DNA from 2 places in the Lawsonibacter sp. LCP25S3_E2 genome. Region 1 is predicted to be linked to the other one. Evidence: predicted binding sites of a transcription regulator. Region 1 holds the regulator's gene; the other holds the start of a gene.
What was found. Region 1 encodes HrcA, which represses chaperone genes, less so after heat shock. Its sites were predicted from a motif close to TGTTAGCACTCNNNNNNNNNGAGTGCTAACA; they were not measured.
Positions count from the first base shown of each region.

Region 2: htpG (molecular chaperone HtpG) is a predicted target of HrcA. The motif match lies at 1,363-1,393, and genes of this name have one in related genera.

Region 1 covers NZ_JBQKJL010000021.1:17,561-34,038, reverse strand. The annotation lists gene ACTQ3R_RS14215 (peptidylprolyl isomerase) at 37-558, opposite strand; gene smpB (SsrA-binding protein SmpB) at 584-1,045, opposite strand; gene ACTQ3R_RS14205 (thiamine diphosphokinase) at 1,128-1,799, opposite strand; gene ACTQ3R_RS14200 (cysteine desulfurase family protein) at 1,968-3,107, shown strand; gene ACTQ3R_RS14195 (MATE family efflux transporter) at 3,131-4,507, shown strand; gene hrcA (heat-inducible transcriptional repressor HrcA) at 4,694-5,794, shown strand; gene grpE (nucleotide exchange factor GrpE) at 5,840-6,412, shown strand; gene dnaK (molecular chaperone DnaK) at 6,507-8,369, shown strand; gene dnaJ (molecular chaperone DnaJ) at 8,561-9,733, shown strand; gene ACTQ3R_RS14170 (cation:proton antiporter) at 9,962-11,152, shown strand; gene trmB (tRNA (guanosine(46)-N7)-methyltransferase TrmB) at 11,198-11,896, opposite strand; gene ACTQ3R_RS14160 (M56 family metallopeptidase) at 12,008-13,807, opposite strand; gene ACTQ3R_RS14155 (BlaI/MecI/CopY family transcriptional regulator) at 13,807-14,187, opposite strand; gene asnB (asparagine synthase (glutamine-hydrolyzing)) at 14,303-16,159, opposite strand; gene ACTQ3R_RS14145 (flavin reductase) at 16,325-16,478, shown strand, end outside.
Region 2 covers NZ_JBQKJL010000001.1:262,406-267,240, forward strand. The annotation lists gene ACTQ3R_RS01370 (PstS family phosphate ABC transporter substrate-binding protein) at 1-16, shown strand, start outside; gene ACTQ3R_RS01375 (hypothetical protein) at 18-1,301, shown strand; gene htpG (molecular chaperone HtpG) at 1,450-3,366, shown strand; gene rpiB (ribose 5-phosphate isomerase B) at 3,504-3,938, shown strand; gene ACTQ3R_RS01390 (cation diffusion facilitator family transporter) at 4,404-4,835, shown strand, end outside.

The DNA of each region.
Region 1 (16,478 bases):
CCTCCCCGTCGGAGAGGAGAAGTTTCCATCATGTGATTAGACCTTCTCGGGTTCGGGGTAGTCCACACCGAAGGTGTCCACGGTGACCTTCTTCATCTTCTGCTCCTCACGGGGACGGTCGTTCCAATCCGTTTTGGCAGAGACGATGGCATCAGCCACCTCCATGCCCTCGATCACCTTGCCGAAGGCGGCATACTGGCCGTCCAGGTGGGGGGCCTTTTCCACCATGATGAAGAACTGGCTGCCAGCGGAGTTAGGGTTCATGGCACGGGCCATGGACAGCACACCCCGGTCGTGAAGCAGGTCGTTCTTGACGCCGTTCTGAGCAAACTCACCCTTGATGGAGTAGCCGGGGCCGCCCATACCGGTGCCCTGGGGGCAGCCGCCCTGGATCATAAAGCCAGGGATGCAGCGGTGGAAGATCAGGCCGTCGTAAAAGCCCTTCTGGATGAGGCTGATAAAGTTATTCACACTGTTGGGCGCCACATCGGGGTAAAGCTCCGCCTTGATGATGCCGCCGTTTTCCATTTCAATGGTGACGATGGGATTCTGAGCCATGGGTATCATCCTTTCCTATGTTTCATTACCGGTTCCGGGTCTTCATAGCCCGGTCGATCTCCCGCTTTGCATCCCGCTTGGCAGAGGACTCCCGCTTGTCGTAGAGTTTTTTGCCTTTGGCAAGACCCAGCTCTATTTTGACACGGGGACCTTTGAAATATATGGTCAAGGGGATCAGGGAATAGCCGTCTTGTTTAATGCGGCCAAACAAGCGCATGATCTCCCGCTTGTGCATGAGAAGCCGGCGGGGACGGCGGGGATCTTTATTGAATATATTGCCCTTTTCATAGGGACTGATATGCATCCCCAGCACAGAGAGCTGGCCATCCTTAATAATACAAAAGGAATCCTTTAAATTCACATTGCCCAGGCGGATGGACTTGACCTCAGTGCCCGCCAGCTCAATGCCGGCCTCGTATTTTTCTTCAATAAAATAGTCGTGGTAGGCTTTGCTGTTTTTGGCGATAACTTTGACCGCCTCACCCATGGCGGACACCTCCTCTCCGGGACTTTAGGGGTCAACTATACCATAGGATACCCAAAAAGGCAAGGGGTAAGACCGCGAGGACTTATTTGACCCACAGCTTTGGCATAAGAGAATAGAAGTCTCCCTTATCCTCCCAGATGAGCAGGAGGCTTCCCTCCCGTACAGACACCTGGGCGGGCGCGTCTAAAAATTGATTGCTGACGCCCAGGGGGAAGGAACCGGTGAGCGTGTAGTCCTGCAGCGGGTATTTCAGGTTGGCCAGGGTGACGCCCTGAGCACAGCCGCTGTTGCAAAATACAGACAGATATCCGGACATGGTGGAGGGGAAGGTGAGGCAAGCGCCGTCCCGCACGCAGGTGACGATGGTCTTTTCCCCTGCCAGGAATCCCTGGGCTCCGTGCAGCGTCAGCCAATCCAACAGCTGGAGATTGCCCAGAGTGTGTTCCAGCCGTCCGCCTACGCCGCCCAGGAGAATAAAGCGGCGGTAACCCATTTCCAGCCCCTTGCGCAGGGCGTAGACCATGTCGGTGTCGTCCTTTTCGGCGGGGAGCTGGATGACATTGGGGTGGTTGGGCCGGTGGCCCAGGGAATCGAAATCCCCCACCGCCAGGTCGGGCATGACCCCGTAGGCCAGCAGAGAGTCAAACCCCCGGTCAGCGGCAATCACATAGTCCCCCGGAGCGGGATAGGGCCGGAGATTGGGCGTCAGAGACATGGCACCTACGATATAGCAAATCCCGGATAAATTGTCCATAGAGCAGCACTTCCTTGGATAGGGTAGTTTCATTATATACAGCCCTCATTTTATTTGCAAGGGGGCAGGGGCAGAATGTGTCTATTTGTGTCGCTTATCCTTGACTTTCCAGGCGCGGCAGAATAGAATAGGTCTACTACGCACAGATGAGTGTTTGGAGGGATGAGTGTGTTTCATTACTTCGACAATGCGGCCACTACACAGGTTCGGCCCGAGGCCGCTCAGGCCGCTCTGGAAGCCATGACACAGCAGTGGGGCAATCCGTCCTCCGTGTATCAGTTCGGAGGCAGGGCGGCGGCCTTGGTGAAGGATTGCCGGCGGGATGTGGCCCAGGCGTTGGGCTGCCAGCCGGAGGAGGTCTACTTTACCTCCTGTGGAACGGAGAGCGACAACTGGGCCATTCGTTCCGGGGTCGAGCTGAACCGGAGAAAAGGAAGGCACATCATTACTACGGCCATCGAGCATGCCGCTGTGCTGGAGCCGTGCCGGGAGCTGGAACGCCAGGGGTGGGAGGTCACCTATTTGACCCCGGACAAACAGGGGCAGATCGATCCCGCCCAAGTGGAGGCAGCATTGCGGGAGGACACGGTGCTGGTATCCATGATGCTGGTCAACAATGAGCTGGGGACCATTCTGCCTGTGAAGGAGACGGCTCGAGCCATTCAAAAATCCGGCTGTCCCGCGCTGCTTCACTGCGATGGGGTGCAGGGGTTTTTAAAGGTACCGTTTACGCCAAAGGAACTTGGAGTGGATCTGCTGTCCATCAGCGGGCATAAAATCCATGCGCCCAAGGGGATTGGCGCGCTGTACATCAAAAAGGGACTCAAGCTTCCACCCCTGATCCGAGGCGGCGGACAGGAGTCCGGGCTGCGTTCGGGTACGGAGGCTACGGGACAGATTGCCGCCCTGGCTGCCGCTGCCCGTCTGGGCAGAGCGACCATGGAGGCGGATTTGAAGCACATGGCCCGCCTGCGGGAGGAGACGGCTGCCCGCTTGACGCAGCAGGTGCCGGGACTTAAGGTGCTGGTGGAGCATGGCGCGCCCCACATCCTGCCGGTGACCATGCCGGGGTATAAGAGCGAGGTGGTGGTGCGCTACCTCAGCGACCGGGGCGTGTTCCTCTCCTCCGGCTCGGCCTGTCACAAGGGAAAGCCCAGTCATGTGTTTGCGGCGCTGAAGCTGCCAAAGCCCGAGCTGGACGGAGCCCTGCGCATCAGCTTTTCCGCAGATACCAGCCAGGAGGACGTAGATGCCCTGGTTCAGGCGCTGGCTGCGGCAAAACAAGAGCTGTTTCCCACGATGTCTTAAATTTTACGAAAAGGAGAATGTTTGTGCTCGCTTATATGAAGCAAAAGCCTGGCTTCTACCGCCAGGTGGCGGCGTTGGCTGCGCCCATTGTGCTGCAAAACTTGATCACCAGCACGCTGAGTATGGCGGATACGTTTATGGTTGGAATGTTGGGGGAAGCCCCCATGGCAGCGGTGACGCTGGCCAATATCCCCCTGTTTGTAGTGCAGCTGTTTATCTTCGGAGTCCAGAGCGGCTCGTCCGTCCTTATTAGCCAATATTGGGGCAAACAGGACATGGAGGCCATCAACCGGGTGATGGGCGTGGCCATTTGGGTAGTGCTGCTGGTCTCCTCGGTATTTGCGGGGATTTTGCTGGTTTGCCCGGTACAATTCCTCAGCCTCTTCGGCAATCAGCCCGAAGTGGTGGAGATGGCGGCCCAGTACGGCAGCATTGCCGGTATATCTTATGTGCTCAATGCCTTTACTATGATGTATGTGGCCGCCTACCGGAGTATGGAGCGGCCCCAGCTGGGCATGTACATCCTGGCCGCTTCCATGACCGTCAATACCTTTTTAAACTGGGTATTTATTTTCGGCAATCTGGGGGCCCCCGCCATGGGGGTGCGGGGCGCGGCCCTGGCAACCCTCATTGCCCGTGGGCTGGAAGTGACCATTGTGGTGACACACATGGCCCGCAATACCTTTTTCCGGATTCGGGGCGGGCTTTTGCTGAGACCGGGACTGCCCATGCTCCAGCGGTTCCTGCGCTATGGCGGCCTGGTGGTGTGCAATGAGACTATGTGGGGTCTGGGAACCTCCATTTTCCCCACCATCATGGGCCACATGGAGGGCAGCACCGAGATTTTGGCGGCCTACACCCTGGCGGGCAATGTGGAAAAAATTTGTACCGTGTTCTCCTTCGGCCTGGCGGCCACCGCTGCCATTATCATCGGCCGGGAGATCGGAGCGGGCAGAACGGCCCACATTAAAAATGTAGGCCTGGCCATGAATACCCTGGCAGTGGTGTGCGGCGTACTGCTGTCGGTGTTCCTGGTATTCTTTGCACGGGAAGTGGCACCCCTGTGGGTGTTCCCCCTGTTCAAGCTGTCCCCAGGAGCCAGCTCGGTGGCGGCGATGATGATTACCGTTATGGGATTGTTGATGCCCCTGCGCAATTTCAACAGTGTCAATATCATCGGTGTACTCCGGGGTGGAGGCGATGTGAGAGCGGCTACCTTGATTGATGTATCCCCCATTTGGGTGTGTGCCATTCCCTATGCCATTTTCTGCGGTGTGGTGCTGCGTACCTCGGTGTTCTGGGTTTACCTGGCCTTTGGTGTGGAGCAGGTGGTCAAATTTGTGCTGGGCGTGTGGCGCCTGCGCTCCGGCAAGTGGGTGCGTGACCTGACAAAAGGATAATGGCAAACCAGTTTGGTGCTGTTTTGAAATCACCGTCCGGTATCTCCGGACGGTGATTTTTTAGCACCGTTCCTGCGCCTGTGCAAAAGAAATATACCTGCTATTTGTTTAAAATAAATTCATAAAGTGGCTATTGACAATTCTCAGGGGGAGTGGTACATTATCTTTAGCACTCGGGGAATATGAGTGCTAAAGAAACGAAACGGAAAGGCGGCGGTACGATTGGAATTGACAGAACGGAAAAAGCGTATTCTGCGCGCCATTGTTGAAACCTATATCGCCACTGCCGAGCCCGTTGGCTCGAAGGCGGTGGCGGAGCTGGCGGGACTGGATGTCTCCACTGCCACCATCCGCAATGAGATGGCCGACCTGACGGAGCTGGGCCTGCTGGAGCAGCCCCACACCTCTGCAGGACGGATTCCCTCCGCGGCGGGCTACCGGCTGTATGTCAACGAGCTGATGGACCGCCAACAGCTGACCATTCAGGAGACCCAGCGCATTAACGAGGCGCTGAACCTGAAAATGGAGGAGCTGGACCGGGTCATCGACCGGGCGGGCAAGGTGCTCTCCCAGCTGAGCGATTACCCCGTTTTTACGGTGGCGGCGGCCAAGCAGCGGGTTACAGTCAAGCGTTTTGATCTGCTGATGGTAGAGGAGAACGCCTTTATCGCCGTGGTCATGACGGACAACAGTGTGGTGAAGAACAAGCTCATTCATCTTCCCGACCAGCTGTCCGATACCCAGCTTCAGCTTTTGTCCGCGGTGCTCAATACCTCCTTTGTGGGGCTGTCCCGTGAGGAGATGGAAGAGGCCCTGGACAAGATGGAGACCCACACCGCGCCGGGTGCGTTTGAGCTCATTTCCCTGGTCGTAGAATTTGCCATTGAGGTGCTGGATGACCAGGGGCGGCAGAAGTTCCGCACCGCAGGTATCACCCACCTGTTGGAGCACCCGGAATACCGCAGTCTGGATAAGGCAAAACCCCTGATGAATTATCTCAGCGAGGAAAATGAAACCTCCCGCCTTCCCATGAACCTGAACAACGGGAAGAGCATGAATATCCTCATCGGTCCGGAAAATGTCAACGATGCCCTGAAAGATACCAGCGTGGTCATGGCCAGCTACGATATCGGAGATAATATGAAGGGGATCATCGGTGTGGTAGGCCCCACCCGGATGGATTATGCCAAGGTGACCGCCCGGCTGTCCTATTTTGCCGATAGCCTGACCCGGATGTTTGGCAAAGAGCTGCCCTCTGGGGAACAGGAAGACAAGGAAGAATCCTGAGTGAGCATGAGGAAAAAATATTGAACAGCGAAGGAGCACAGCATCGTGAGTAAAAAGGAAAAAAAGAACGAGATCCCCTCTCAGGAACAGCCCGAGACCGAAGCTGTTCAGACTGAGACCGCTGAGGCCGAAGCCGCTCAGGCAGAGACCACCGAGCAGCCCCAGCAGGAAGCGCAGGCTGCCCAGGAGGACCCCATTCAGAAACAGCTGGCTGCCCAGGAGGACCGCTTCCTCCGCCTGGCTGCTGAATATGATAACTACCGCAAGCGCACCGCCAAGGAGAAAGAGGCCCTGTGGAACGAGGCAAAGGCGGATACCGCCATTGCGTTCCTGCCGGTCTATGACAATCTGGAGCGGGCACTCAAGCAGCCCACCGCCGATGAGGCCTATAAGAAGGGCGTGGAGATGACCATGAATCAGCTGAAGGAGATTTTCTCCAAGCTGGGCATTACCGAGATTCCCGCGCTGGGTGAGAATTTTGACCCCAATCTCCACAACGCAGTTATGCATGTGGAGGACGAGACCCTGGGCGAGAATGTGGTGGCCGAGGTATTTCAGGCCGGCTTCCAGCTGGGAGAAAAGGTCATCCGGTTCGCCATGGTAAAGGTAGCAAACTGATCCGAAGCGCGGAGGCGTGCATTTTACAGCCGCTGCAGCGTGACCATATAAATTCGTTAACAACAATCTTTCATATATTTAGGAGGAAAACATTATGTCTAAGATCATTGGTATCGACTTAGGTACAACCAATAGCTGTGTAGCCGTTATGGAGGGCGGCGACGCCGTCGTCATCGCCAACGCCGAGGGCAACCGTACTACCCCTTCTGTGGTGGCCTTCTCCAAGGACGGCGAGCGTATGGTGGGCCAGGTGGCCAAGCGCCAGGCCATCACCAACCCCGACCGGACCATCAGCTCCATCAAGCGTGAGATGGGCACCGATTACAAGGTGGAGATCGACGGCAAGAAGTACACTCCCCAGGAGATCAGCGCCATGATCCTTCAGAAGCTGAAGGCGGACGCCGAGGCCTATCTGGGCCAGACCGTCTCCGAGGCCGTCATCACCGTTCCCGCTTACTTCACCGATGCCCAGCGCCAGGCCACCAAGGACGCCGGTAAGATCGCCGGTCTGGACGTGAAGCGTATCATCAACGAGCCCACCGCCGCCGCTCTGGCTTACGGTGTGGATAAGGAAGACGCCCAGAAGATCATGGTGTATGACCTGGGCGGCGGCACCTTCGATGTGTCCATCCTGGACATCGACGAGGGCGTCATCGAGGTTCTGGCTACCGCCGGCAACAACCGTCTGGGCGGCGACGACTTTGATAAGTGCGTCATGGACTGGATGGTTGCTGAGTTCAAGAAGGCCGAGGGTGTGGACCTCAGCGGCGACAAGGTGGCTATGCAGCGTCTGAAGGAGGCCGCCGAGAAGGCCAAGATCGAGCTGTCCGGCGTCACTTCCACCGCCATCAACCTGCCCTATATCACGGCCGACGCCACCGGCCCCAAGCACCTGGACCTGACCCTCACCCGTGCGAAGTTCGATCAGCTCACTGCCCACCTGGTGGAGGCCACCAGCGGCCCCGTGAAGCAGGCTCTGTCTGACGCCGGTCTCACCGGCAGCCAGCTGTCCAAGGTCCTGATGGTGGGCGGCTCCAGCCGTATCCCCGCCGTGCAGGAGATGGTGAAGAAGCTTACCGGCAAGGAAGGCTTCAAGGGCATCAACCCCGACGAGTGCGTGGCGCTGGGTGCTGCCCTCCAGGGCGGCGTGTTCACCGGCGACGTGAAGGACCTGCTGCTGCTGGACGTCACCCCCCTGTCCCTGGGCATTGAGACCATGGGCGGCGTGATGACCAAGCTGGTGGAGCGCAACACCACCATCCCCAAGCGGGCCAGCCAGATCTTCACCACCGCGGCCGACAATCAGACCTCTGTTGAGGTCCACGTGCTCCAGGGCGAGCGTGAGATGGCCCAGTACAACAAGACCCTGGGCCGCTTCCACCTGGACGGCATTGCTCCCGCCCGCCGCGGCGTGCCTCAGATCGAGGTCACCTTCGACATCGACGCCAACGGCATTGTGAACGTGTCCGCCAAGGACCTGGGCACCGGCAAGGAGCAGCACATCACCATCACCTCCTCCACCAACATGTCCAAGGAGGACATCGACAAGGCCGTCAAGGAGGCCGAGCAGTTTGCTGCCGAGGACGCCAAGCGCAAGGAAGAGGTTGACATTCGCAACAACGGTGACCAGATGGTCTACCAGACCGAGAAGACCCTGGAGGATATGGGCGACAAGATCCCCGCTGAGGACAAGAGCAAAGTGGAGAGTGCCCTGAACCACCTGAAGGAGACCCTGAAGGGCAACGACAGCCAGGCGATCAAGGACGCTACCGAGGCTTTGACCAAGGAGTTCTACGCCGTCAGCGAGAAGCTCTATGGCCAGGCCGGCCAGGCTGCCGGCGGCGCGGGCCCCGATATGGGCGGCGCCAACTTCGGCGGCGGCCAGCAGGGCGGCGGAAACGCCGGTCCTGATGTGGTGGACGCTGACTATGAAGTCGTGGACGACGATAAAAAGTAAGATAACAAAATAAGCATAGGCGGGGCTCTGCCCCGCCTGTGTGGCGTCTATTTTAAATCGAAGAAAGTTAAATTTAGGGATGGGAAGCCACCTCCCTCCTGGCGGTGCCGGGAAGCGGGATTGCTTCTGCAAGGACAGATGAGAGCATGGTTCGAAGGCCCCATTCCTAATTTGTAAAGTTGGTGAACCATATGCCAGAACAGAAACGAGATTACTACGAGGTCCTGGGCGTCTCCAAAGGGGCTTCGGAGGAAGAAATTAAAAAAGCTTACCGCAAGCTTGCTAAGCAGTACCACCCGGATCTGCATCCAGGAGACAAAGAGGCGGAGGAACGCTTTAAGGAGATCAACGAGGCCTATGGCATTCTCTCGGACCCGGAGAAGAAATCCCGCTATGACCAGTTTGGCCACGCCGGTGTAGACCCCAACTTTGGTGCCGGGGGCGGCGGCTTCAGCGGAGATTTTGGGGATCTGGGTGACATCCTTGGAGATATTCTGGGCGGCGGCTTTGGCGGCTTTGGCGGCTTCGGCGGGTTTGGCGGCGGCTTTGGCGGCTCTGCCCGGCGCAACGGCCCCCAGAAGGGGGAGAGCCTGCGGGCCAACATTACCATTACCTTTGAGGAGGCGGCCTTCGGCTGCACCAAGGAGATCGACCTGAACCGTACGGAGACCTGTGAGGCCTGCCATGGTTCCGGCTGTGAGGCGGGCACCACCGCGGAGACCTGTCCCGATTGCCGGGGCACCGGCGCGGTGCGGGTACAGCGTGGCGGCGGCGGCTTTGCGTTCTCCACTACTACCACCTGCCCCAAGTGCCGGGGTACGGGCAAGATCATCCATAGTCCCTGTAAGGCCTGCGGCGGCGCGGGCAGTGTGCGCAAGAAAAAGCGTGTTTCTGTGACCATCCCCGCCGGTATTGATGATGGTCAGGCGGTCTCCCTGCGGGGCCAGGGCAACGCCGGTGTGAACGGCGGCCCCTCCGGAGATCTGCTGGTGGGCATCCGGATTAAACCCCACAGCCTGTTCCAGCGGGACGGTACCACGGTGCTCTATGAGCACCCGGTGTCCTTCTATCAGGCGGCTATGGGAGCCGAGCTGGAGATCCCCACCATCGACGGCAAGGTCAAGTGGACCCTGCCCGCCGGAACCCAGCCTGGGACTACCTTCCGCCTGCGTGGGAAGGGAATTCCGGAGCTGCGGGGAAGAGGCCGGGGCGACCAGTATGTGACCGTGCGGGTCCAGGTGCCTACCTCCCTGAATGCCGAGCAGAAAGAGGCTCTCAACGCCTTTGGAGCGGCCATGGGAGAAAAGGTGCCGGAAGAGGGCGGCATCAAAAGCTTTTTTGAAAAGAAGAAAAAGAAGAAATAACACGGTGATAACCAGACAGTAGAAATCCCCCAATAACTACGGCAAGAGCAGCCGCCTTTTGGCGGCTGCTCTTTGTTTGAGCAAATCTTCACTGGGTCTTTTCTAAAAACGAAAAAATCTAAACGAAATGTTAACGAAAAGAAGCTTGATTTTTTTCCGCTGCAGTTCTATTCTGTAACGGTTCCGAGAAGCGGGTGTTTCGCCGCTGATCGGATAGGAGGTGCTCTTATGGAAACGTATGTAATTTTTCGTGACATTGCCATCATTCTGGTGGCGGCAAAGTTTTGCGGGCTGGCAGCCAGGCAGCTGCATATGCCCAGCGTGGTAGGCAATATCATTGCCGGATTGCTGATCGGACCCTGTGTGCTGAATTTTGTGCAGCCCTCTGACTTCCTGAGCCAGATGGCGGAAATCGGCGTGGTACTGCTGATGTTTACAGCGGGTCTGGAGTCTGACACCAAAGAGATCATCCGCAGCGGCCCGAAGGCCCTGGCGGTGGCTGCTTCCGGTGTGATCGTTCCCCTGGTGGCAGGAACAGCGCTCTTTCTGCTGTTCTATGGCCAGGCCGATACCCAGCGAAACCTCTTTTATGAGGCACTGTTTATTGGCTGTATTCTGACGGCAACCTCTGTGTCCATTACGGTGGAGGCCCTGCGGGAACTGGGACATTTAAAGGGAAAGGTCGGCACGACCATCATGTCCGCCGCCATCATTGACGATGTGCTGGGCATCATTGTGCTGACCCTCATCAGCGGCCTGAAGGACCCCAACACCTCCATTTTGATGGTAGGGGTCAATACGCTTGCATTTTTTGTGTTCTCGGCCGTGGTTGGATATATCATCTTCCGCTGCTTTAAGTGGATGGACGCCAAATATCCCCATACCCGCCGGGTGCCCATTCTGGCCCTGGCCTTCTGTATGGCCATGTCCTATGTGGCGGAGGCCTACTTTGGAATTGCCGATATTACCGGTGCCTATCTGGCCGGTCTGGTGCTCTCCAATCTTCACGATGCCCCTTACATCGAGCGGAAGATGGACATCAACGCCTATATTATCTTTGGCCCGCTGTTCTTTGCTTCCATCGGCCTGAGTACGGATGTGGGAGATATGGACAGCAAGCTCATGCTCTTCACCCTGGTCTTTGTGGTGGTGGCGCTGCTGGCGAAAATCGTGGGCTGCGGCGGTATGGCCCGCCTGTGCGGATTTAACGGGAGCGAATCTCTGAAAATCGGCGTTGGCATGATGAACCGGGGTGAGGTGGCCCTGATCGTGGCCCAGAAGGGTTTGGCCCTGGGGCTTTTGAACTCTATGTTCTTTACCAGTGTCATTATGCTGATCCTGATTTCCGCCATCGTGACCCCCATTCTCCTGAAGGTGCTCTACCAGCGGGATGAGCGGCTGGGAATTACAGAGGAATAAAAAAACAAGCGCCCGAACCAGTTTGGTTCGGGCGCTTGTTCATGGTTACGCTTCTCGGCGGGTGGGGTCGGGGCCTACGATGGGGTGAAACTCCGGCTCCGGGTCCATCTTTTCCTTGGTGCCCACACAGCGGTTGATGTGGGTTCCTAGGAGATGGAATTTCTCCTCATAGTCGGTCATGACCCCACAGATCCCGCTGCCGTGGAGGTCGCGGGTGACCTCCGACAGGGCATAGCCCGCCTTGGGGAACTGGAACAGGGACCACTCAAACAGGTCGTGGTTGTCCGACTTGAAGTGGATCTGTCCCCCCTCCCGGAGGATGCCCCGGTAGAGGACCAAAAACTGGGGGTGGGTCAGGCGGCGGCGGGCATGCTTCAGACCGGGCCAGGGGTCACAGAAGTTGATGTACAGCAGATCTACCTCGTCCGGGGCGAAGTAGTCCCGGAGCAGGGCGGCATCGCCGTCAATAAAGAAAATATTATCCAGGCCCTTTTCCATAGAGCGCTCCATGGCAATGACCATGGCATCGGGTACCCGCTCCAGGGCGATGTACAGCACATCGGGGTTCTGCTGGGCAGTTTCCGCGGAAAAGCGGCCCTTGCCGCAGCCGATCTCCAGGCGCAGCTCACGGGCATCGGGCTTCAGATCCCGCCAGTGGCCCCGGTACTGGGCCGGGTCAGCAATCAAATACCGGGCACACCGCTCCATGCGGGGGACCAGGTTGGGCTTTTTTCTCATTCTCATTGGAATTCATACACCTCTCAGGCAAATTGCAAGGGTATCTTACCACAAAGGGCGGCGCCTTGGCAATCCTTATGCCTGTGGTTTTCCGGGAAAGTTCCCTTTGACCTGCCCTCAACCTCGGGCGGTCTGGCGGGCAATGAGGTCGGCAATGGTCTGAGAGGCGCCGGAGGGCAGGACGGCCATGCTGTCGTACCACTGGTCCTTCCACCGCATCAGGGTGAGTACATGACAGCCGTCCTCCTCTTCCAAAAACAGCAGCTGGTCCCAGGGCTCCTCACCCCACTGCTGGGGTGGGAGAAGGGAGAGGCGGGCGCTCCAGGCAGGGAGGTGAACTTCGTGGTTATAGATATAGGCACGGGAAGAGGGTTCCCCCTGGGCGAAAAGGACTCTCAGTTCCTCCAGAAGCTGCGGGTCGGTGAGGGCAGCACCGGGAGTGTCGCTGGACAGGGGGCTGGCGGCCAGATAGACGGTGTCCGCCTGGCGCAGCTGCTGCTGGATGTCCTCCAGGGTGAGGAAGCGGACAGCGGTGAGCTCCGTCAGGCGCTGGGCCGTGCCGTGGGGATAGACGGCCAGGGACTGCCAGGATACCGGCCCGGTGCTGATCCACAGCCGATCCTCCCCGGCACAGTCACACAGGTAGAAGGAAGGCGTCTCTTTCCAATCCTTCACCATCAGCCAGTACAGGGGACATGCCCCGGCGTGGTCCGGGGAGGGCTGGAGGGAATCGGAGGCCTCCTGGCCGGAGGCAAGCAGGGCACGAATTTCCTCTACCCGGTCAGGGCGGTAGACAGGCAGGGGCTGCCGGAAATTCTGAATGTTGTCCGAGTGGTCCAGAGCCTGGAGAAAGGCTTGGTAGCTGTGGATCTCCGGCGGCTTCACAAAGGACACCAATGTGACCATGGCCAGGGCGGACGCGGCCAGAAACAGGGCGGTTTTCACGGTGTGGGGCCGCTTCACCAGCCGGATGACCCGCTGGCGGATGCCCCAGCTCCCCTGGGCCATGGTGGTGGAGCAGGTGAGCACGTCACGGGGGCGGGGACCCCGCTGGGCGACCAGGGAGACAAGCGTGCGGCCATAGGGGATGCGCTCGTCCTCTCCCAAATGGCGGATGGCCCCCTCGTCACAGGCCAGCTCCCCGTCCTGCCGGGACAGGTAGGCAGCCGCCCAGACCAGGGGATTGTACCAGTGCAGCACCAGCACCAGGCAGCGCAGGGCAGACCAGATGTGATCCCAGTGGCGGAAGTGGGTGTACTCGTGGGCCAGGGCGTGGCGGAGGACCGTTTCATCCTGGGCTACCTCCGGGGGAAGGTAGATGTTGGGCCGCCAAAGGCCAAAGAGACAGGGGGAGGAGAGGCCGGGCACCACATAGACCGGGAGCGGACAGTTGGCATCCAGCCTCCGGTCCAGGCGAAGGGTGCGAGAAAAACGGCGGTTGGACCAGAGCAGCACTGCCCCCAGTACCCCCACCCCCAGGACGTAGAGGAGCATCAGGGCCTGGGACAGGGGGAGGTAAAAGGCGTAGTGGAAGAGCCCCTGGGGGGTGATGACATTACAGCCGGGATAATAGGGAATCCCCAGAATGCTGGTGTAGCTGACGGAGGAGGAGACCACGTCCCATGGCTGGAGAGAGTGGAGCATAGACTCCTCCGATTCCTGGGGAATGTCCACCGGTCCCGTCCGAAAGGCGTATAGGTCTTCACGCTGCACATAGTCGTTCAGCCGCTGGGAAAGAACGGGGGAGGGAGCCTGGGGCATGGGGACCTGAACGGGGATGAGCAGCCGCAGCAGCACTACCGCCCACAGGGCGTACCGAATGCGGGCGGACAGCCGCTCCCGGAGCAGCAAGCGCAGGGCCAGCACCAGCAGGATCAGCAGGGAGGAACCCAGCGCCCAACGAATCAGAACCTCCATCACGATCCCTCCTCTTTCGCCCGGCGGAGGATGGCGTAGAGCTCGTCAATTTCCTCCCGGCTCAGGGCCCGGTCCTGGGTCATGGCCGATACCATCAGACCCACGCTGCCCTGATAGACCCGCTCCAGAAAGGAGCGGGTCTCCTGCCGCCGGGCAAGCTTTTGCTCCAATGTGGGATAATAGCGGCGGGTGCGCCCCACAATCTCACAGCGAATGAGCCCCTTTTCCTCCATGCGGTGGAGGGTGGTGATGGTGGTGCTTTTGGCCCAACCGATGCGCTGTTCCAGGGCCGCTGCCAGCTCCATCACGGTCATGGGGGCCTGGGCCCAGAGGCAGTCCATCACATACCACTCACTGTTGGTCAGCACTTTCTCTTCCATGCCAATTCACCTCCCAAAAGGTCTATCTTGTAGACCTAATATAACATGAAAGGTCTACAATGTCAACCAAAGAGCAAAAAGAACGGCCCTCTCCGCTGGGAGAGGGCCGTAAAAATCAGTTGGGCTGGAAGGGCTCCACGCCGCACTGCTCGGGGAAGTACACCTGATACCAGATGAGGAAGGACAGCACCGTGTAGAGCTTGCGGTGGGTCTTGGCCTTGCCGGTGTAGTGCTGCTCCAGCAGGTCCAGCAGGTACTTCTGATCGAAGAACTCAGACACATAGTCCTGGCTCAGCAGGTCCTTGGCCCAGTTGTAGTACTTCTCCTCCCGCAGCCACTGGATGAAGGGGACGGGGAAGCCCACCTTGGGGCGGCGTATCCACTCGTCGGGGAGCATGGGCTCGGCGGCCACCCGGAGGGGGTACTTGGTGGTGGACTTGCCCCGCATCTTCTGGTCGCTGGGGATGGCCCGTGCCACCTTCCATACTTCACGGTCCAGGTAGGGCACCCGCAGTTCCAGGGAGTTGGCCATAGTCATCCGGTCAGCCTTGCGGAGGATGTCCAGGGGCTGCCACAGGTGGAGGTCCAGGTACTGCTTCTTAATGAGGTCATCCTGATTTTTCACCTTGGCGTAGTAGGGGGCGGTAATGTCCCGGAAAGTGCGGTTGCTGCGGTACTTGGGCTTGAGAACCCGCTGGGCCTCCTCATTATTAAAGATGAAGGCCTGGCCCACGAAGGTGTCCTCCACCCGCTGGGCAGCGGAAGTGAGGAAGCCCTGGCCATGGAAATAGGGGAGCTTGGACACTCCGGCGGCCACCGCCTTGCGGATGGGCATGGGGAGCTTGCGGTATGCCCGGTAGGGCTTGGTGGTGTGGTAGGTGATATAGCCGCCGAAGAGCTCGTCAGAGCCCTCGCCGGAGAGGACCACCTTTACGTCCTGGGCCGCCAGCTTGGAGAGAAAGTACAGGGGGACGGTGGACAGGTTGGCGTTGGGCTCGTCTGCGTAGTACTGGATGGTGGGCAGAATGTCAAAAAATTCCTGGGCGGAAATGGACTTGGAGATGTTCTTGAGCCCCAGTTCCTTGCACAGGGCTTTGGCCTCCCCCGTCTCGTCAAAACCCTCCCGGTCAAAGCCCACGGAGTAGGTCTTGTCCGGGCGGGACAGGCAGGCGATGACGCTGGAGTCGATGCCGCCGGACAGGAAGGCGCCCACCTCCACGTCACTGATCTGGTGGGCGTCCACCGACTCGGTGACCACCTGGCGGATCTGTTCAGCCCGCTTCTCCAGGGGCACATTCTCCGGCTCGAAGGAGAAGGTGTGGTAGGCGGAAATCTCCACGGTGCCATTCCGGTAGAAAAGCTGGTGGCCGGGGAGCAGGCGGAACACGCCTTTGAGGAAGGACTCGTCCAGGGCAGAGTACTGGAAGGTGAGGTAGAACTTCAGCGCTTCGGTGTTCAGCTCCTTCTTGAAGTCGGGATGGGGCAGGAAACTCTTCAGCTCAGAGCCGAAGAAGAAGGTGTCCCCCATCTGGGCGTAGTAGAAGGGCTTGATGCCAAAGGGGTCTCGGGCTCCGTAGAGCTCCTGCTTCTCCTTGTCCCAGATGACAAAGGCAAACATGCCCCGCAGGCGCTTGGTAAACTCCGGGCCAAACTGCTCATAGCCCTGGAGGATGACTTCGGTGTCGGAGTTGGTGAGGAACGTACGCCCAGCGGCGATGAGCTCCTCCCGGAGCTGCTGAAAATTGTAGACCTCGCCGTTGTAGGCCAGGACCAGATTTCCGTCCTGGCTGACCATGGGCTGGTGACCATTGGCAAGGTCGATGATGGAAAGACGGCGGTGGGCGATGGCGCAATGCTCGTCCACAAAAAATCCCTCGTCGTCAGGACCGCGGTGGCGGATCTTGTCCGCCATGGCCTTCAGGGCCCCCTGGTCAGGAACGGAGCGGGAAACAAAACCGGTAATGCCGCACATAAGAGAAACCTCCAGTTGCTGAACACAAAAATTCATGATATAGTATAAGCGGAAAACCATGGGATGTCAATTTCACAAAGCAGAAAGAAACAGAGAAAACACCGAAAAAATTGGGCGTTTTTTGGGAAAACTATCCCTACACATCAAATTTACGGAGGAAAGACTATGGACCAGAAGGTTATGTACACGCTGAGCTATGGGCTGTTCGTGCTGTCCGCCCGCCGGGGAGAGAAGGACAACGGCTGCATCACCAACACGGCCATCCAGGTGACTGCTGAGCCTAACCGCATTGCCATTGCCGTCAACAAGGCCAATTATA
Region 2 (4,835 bases), on a different contig from region 1:
GGAAGGAGTGGAGTAGGATGAAGCCCCGTGGCAAATGGGCCGCACTGGCCCTGGCCGGGGTCCTGCTGGCTGGGTGCGCCCCCCAAACGGGCGGCACCTCCCAGCTCCCCGCCGGCCCCAACGTCCAGACCGACTGGTCTGTTCTCCAGGAAGAAGATGCTCTCCCCGCCGTAGGGGGGCGGTTCTACGAGCAGTATACCCCTGAGCTCATTCCCCGCAGTTCCTACGGCCCCCTGCTTCCCTTTGCAGGAAGCCAGGGCCTGACCCTGGCCTGGTGGGAGGAGGAGCCCGCCTATACCTCGCCCACCTGGTTCTATGGGCTGATGACCCAGGACGGCACTTTGGTCATGGATGCGGTGTGCTCCTCCATCACCCGCTGCGGCTACTCCCAGTTGGATGACCAGGGGCAGCGCCAGGACCACTCTCTCCCCGTCTACATCCTGACTCAGGGCAATCCCGATCGGGGCAGGCCCGGCACCGGCACCCTGGTGGCCCTGGCTGTCCAGGACGGCAGCTGGTGGACCGATTATCAGTACTGGGGCGTCATCCCCTACCCGGACGGGATCGCCGCCGGAAACGGGGAGGGTCTGACCCTGATCAGCGCCCAGACCGGGGAAAAAACGGGCCAGTTTACCTGGGCCGAACTGGGCATCGACGACCCGAACGCCATCCCCTGGTTTACCGGCGACGCCACAGGCTCCGTCCAGTGGAAGGACGGCCTGCTCTTTCTGGGCACCTACGGAGACGCCAACCAAATTGCCCGCTTCCTGGACCCCGCCACCGGGGAAGTCTCCGCCACCAGCGCCGAGGAGTGGTTTACCGGGTGGGACGCCTACTGGAACCAGTCCCTCTCCTGGGCCCCTGTGTCCCATGAGGACGGCACCATCACCCTCTCTCTGGGTGAGACGTCCTACACCCTTCCCTCTCCCATTCCCCAGGACGACTACCCCTCGGTGGTGGGCGGCGACCGGGTCTATTTCCTCAGCTGGGATGAACAGGGCAGCATCTTCGCCGTCACCGACCTGGAGGGAAACATTTTGATCCCGGTTCAAAAGGGAGACCTTACCCCGCTGGACGGCACCCGAGAGGGCGGCCCCCTGCTGTTCGCCATCCCCCAGGGACCGGAATGGCGGATCCTTGACCGGGACGGAAACGAGCTCTATACCCTGCCTGGCGGAACGGGAAGCTTTTGCTATCTGGTCAATGGGCTCATTGAGGTCGTCCAGGACAACTGCATCTCCTACTATCAGCCCCAAACCGGGACCTGTATCCGCCGCACCTATGCTGGTCTGCCCGGTTAAGGCGGAACTGTAAAAAAACTGTGAACACCCTTGCTTTTTTACAACAAGTGCGCTATGATAACGTTAGCACTCAGGAATTATGAGTGCTAACGTTATTTCTTTTATTTGTTATAAATAAACTTTACTATACACGGAGGAATCAGAAATCATGGCAAAGAAGCAGTTTAAGGCCGAATCCAAGCGGCTGCTGGACCTGATGGTCAACTCCATCTACACCCACAAGGAGATCTTTCTCCGGGAGCTTATCTCCAACGCCAGTGATGCAGAGGACAAGCTGGCCTACAAGTCTCTCACCGACGACAGCGTGGATGTGAAGCGCAAGGACCTGAAGATCACCATCGTCCCCAACAAGGAGATGCGCACCCTCACCGTGTCCGACAACGGCATCGGCATGACGAAGGAAGATCTGGAGAACAACCTGGGCGTCATTGCCCACAGCGGCTCCGGCCAGTTCAAGGCCAATCTCAGCGAGGATGACAAGGCCGCCGACAAAATTGACGTCATTGGCCAGTTCGGCGTGGGCTTCTACTCCGCCTTTATGGTGGCCGACCATGTGACCGTGGTGTCCCGTGCCTGGGGCAGCGACGAGGCCTTTATGTGGCAGTCCGACGGGGCCGACGGCTACACCATCACCCCCTGCGAGAAGGACGCCCCCGGCACCGATATCATCATGCACATCAAGCCCAACGCCGACGAGGAAAACTACGATCCGTATCTGGAGACTTATAAATTACAGGAGCTGATCAAAAAATACTCCGACTATATCCGCTACCCCATCGTCATGGAGGTAGAGGACTACCGCCAGAAGGAAAAGCCCGCCGACGCCGGGGAGGACTACAAGCCCGAGTGGGAGACCGTGAAGGAGTGGAAGACCCTTAACTCCATGGTGCCCCTGTGGCAGCGTCAGAAGTCCAAGGTAAAGCCCGAGGAGTATAACGCCTTCTATAAGGAGAAGTTCAACGACTGGCAGGACCCCCTGGCCGTTATCCACACCAGTGCCGAGGGCGCGGTGACCTATAAGGCCATGCTGTATATCCCCGCCCAGACCCCCTATGACTTCTACACCCGTGAGTACCAGAAAGGACTGCAGCTTTACTCCTCCGGGGTGCTCATTATGGACAAATGCGCCGACCTGCTCCCCGACCACTTCCGCTTTGTCAAGGGCGTGGTGGACTCCGCTGACTTCTCCCTGAACATCAGCCGTGAGGTCCTCCAGCATACCCGCCAGCTGAAGGTCATCGCCTCCGCCCTGGAGAAGAAGATCAAGTCTGAGCTGCTGAAAATGCAGAAGGACGACCGGGAGAAGTACGAGAAGTTCTGGGGCGCCTTCGGCACCCAGATCAAGTACGGCGTGGTGGCCGACTACGGCGCCCACAAGGATGTGCTCCAGGACCTGCTGCTGTTCTGGTCCTCCAAGGAGGGGAAGAACACCACTCTGGCCGCCTATAAAGACCGTATGCCCGAGGACCAGCCCTTCTACTACTACGCCTGCGGCGAGAGCGTGGAAAAGATCGCAAAGCTGCCCCAGGTGGAGCGGATTCTGGACAAGGGCTATGAGATCCTCTACTGCACCGAGGATGTGGACGATTTTGTGATGAAGGCCCTGGGTGAACTTGACGGCAAACAGTTCAAGTCCGTCAACGAGGAGGACGCCCTGCCTCAGACCGAGGAGGAGAAGAAGGCCGCCGAGGAGAAGGCCGAGGCCGGCAAGGATGTGCTGGATGCCGTGAAGGAAGCCCTGGGTGACCAGGTGAAGGAAGTGCGCATCTCCTCCATTCTCAAGTCCGGCGCCTGCTGCCTCACCGCCGACGGCCCCGTCTCTCTGGAGATGGAAAAGTATATGCGCAAGGTGGAGGGCAGCGCCCACATGAAGGCTGACCGGGTGCTGGAACTGAATCCCGACGCCGCCCCCTTTGCCGCCCTGAAGCGGGCCGTGGAGGCCGGAGACCAGGATACCGTAGCCAAGTACGCCAAGCTGCTGTACGCCCAGGCTCTGCTCCTGGCCGATCTGCCTCTGGAGGACCCCGCCGAGTACACCCAGCTGGTGTGCTCCCTGATGGTCTGATTTTTTCCCAAACGCATGTCCCTCCGGTCATTCAGCCGGAGGGACATGCTTTTTTCCTTGCAATTATTGCAAAAATCGATTAAAATAGAATCAGAACTCCGTTCCTTACACAGGAACCAGTACAGGAGGAAACTGATATGATCGCCATTGCTTCCGATCACGGAGGATATATGCTCAAGGAGCACATCAAGGCCTATCTGGCCGCGAAGGGCATTACCTGCGAGGACTTCGGCACCAACAGTACCGACAGCTGTGACTACCCCGATTTTGCCAAGCCCGCCGCCGAGGCGGTAGCCAGCGGCCAGTGCGAACGGGGCATCGTCATCTGCACCACCGGCATCGGCATCTCCATCTCCGCCAACAAGGTCAAGGGCATCCGCTGCGCCCTGTGCGGAGATGTGCTGTCCGCGGAGATGACCCGCCGGCACAACGACGCCAATATGCTGGCCATGGGCGCGGGGATCGTGGGCCCCATGCTGGCCGAGCGCATTGTGGACACCTTTTTGTCCACTGAATTTGAGGGAGGCCGCCACGCCCGGCGGGTAGCCAAGATGATGGAGATTGAATCATAATCCTCCTCCCCCTTCACCCCCAGCACGACAAAGGGCCCTGACCATTCGGTCAGGGCCCTTTGCCTGTGTGTGTTGTAAAAGGAGAGGGAGAAATGGGAGATACAGTTTGTAGCTTTGCTACAAGCATATGATAAATGAAATTTAAGGCAAAATCGTGACTTTCTCGTGAACTTTTTGTTAACGTTATTCTTCCCATTGCGACAAAAAGCCCCGGCTGCCTGACCGGGGCTTTTTGCCTGTGTGTTGTAAAGGAGAGAGAGAATAGAGATATGTCTTGTTCACTTGGCTACAATGACATCATAGACTAAGAATAAGGCAAAACCATGACTATAAAATGAACTTTTTGTGAATGTTTCCGGGGTGGACGGCGGATTCCCGCTTGACTTGCCTCAGGGCCTCGTGCCATAATAATGGTTAATTCTTTGCTCACAATTTTTCTTTGCGAGGTGGACGTTTCCCGTGAATATGATTCTTCAGTTTTGCCTGCGTGGGGAGGACCCCAATTCCCCCCAGGTCCGCCGCCGGTGCGGAACAATCGCCGGCGGAATGGGTATTTTTCTCAACCTGCTGTTATCCGCCGGCAAGCTGCTGGCAGGGCTGCTCACCGCCTCGGTGGCCATGACCGCGGACGGCCTCAACAACCTCTCTGATGCAGCCACCTCCGTGGTCACCCTCATTGGATTTCGCCTGGCCGGACAGGAGGCGGACGCAGAGCACCCCTTTGGCCACGGAAGAATGGAATATGTAGCCGGGCTGATTGTCTCCCTGGCCATTCTCCTGATGGGGGTGGAGGTGGGCCGCTCCGCCGTGGATTCTCTGCTCCATGGCTCCACGCCCGAATTTTCTCCCCTGGCGGTGGGCATTCTGTGTGCCGCCATTCTGGTAAAATTCTGGATG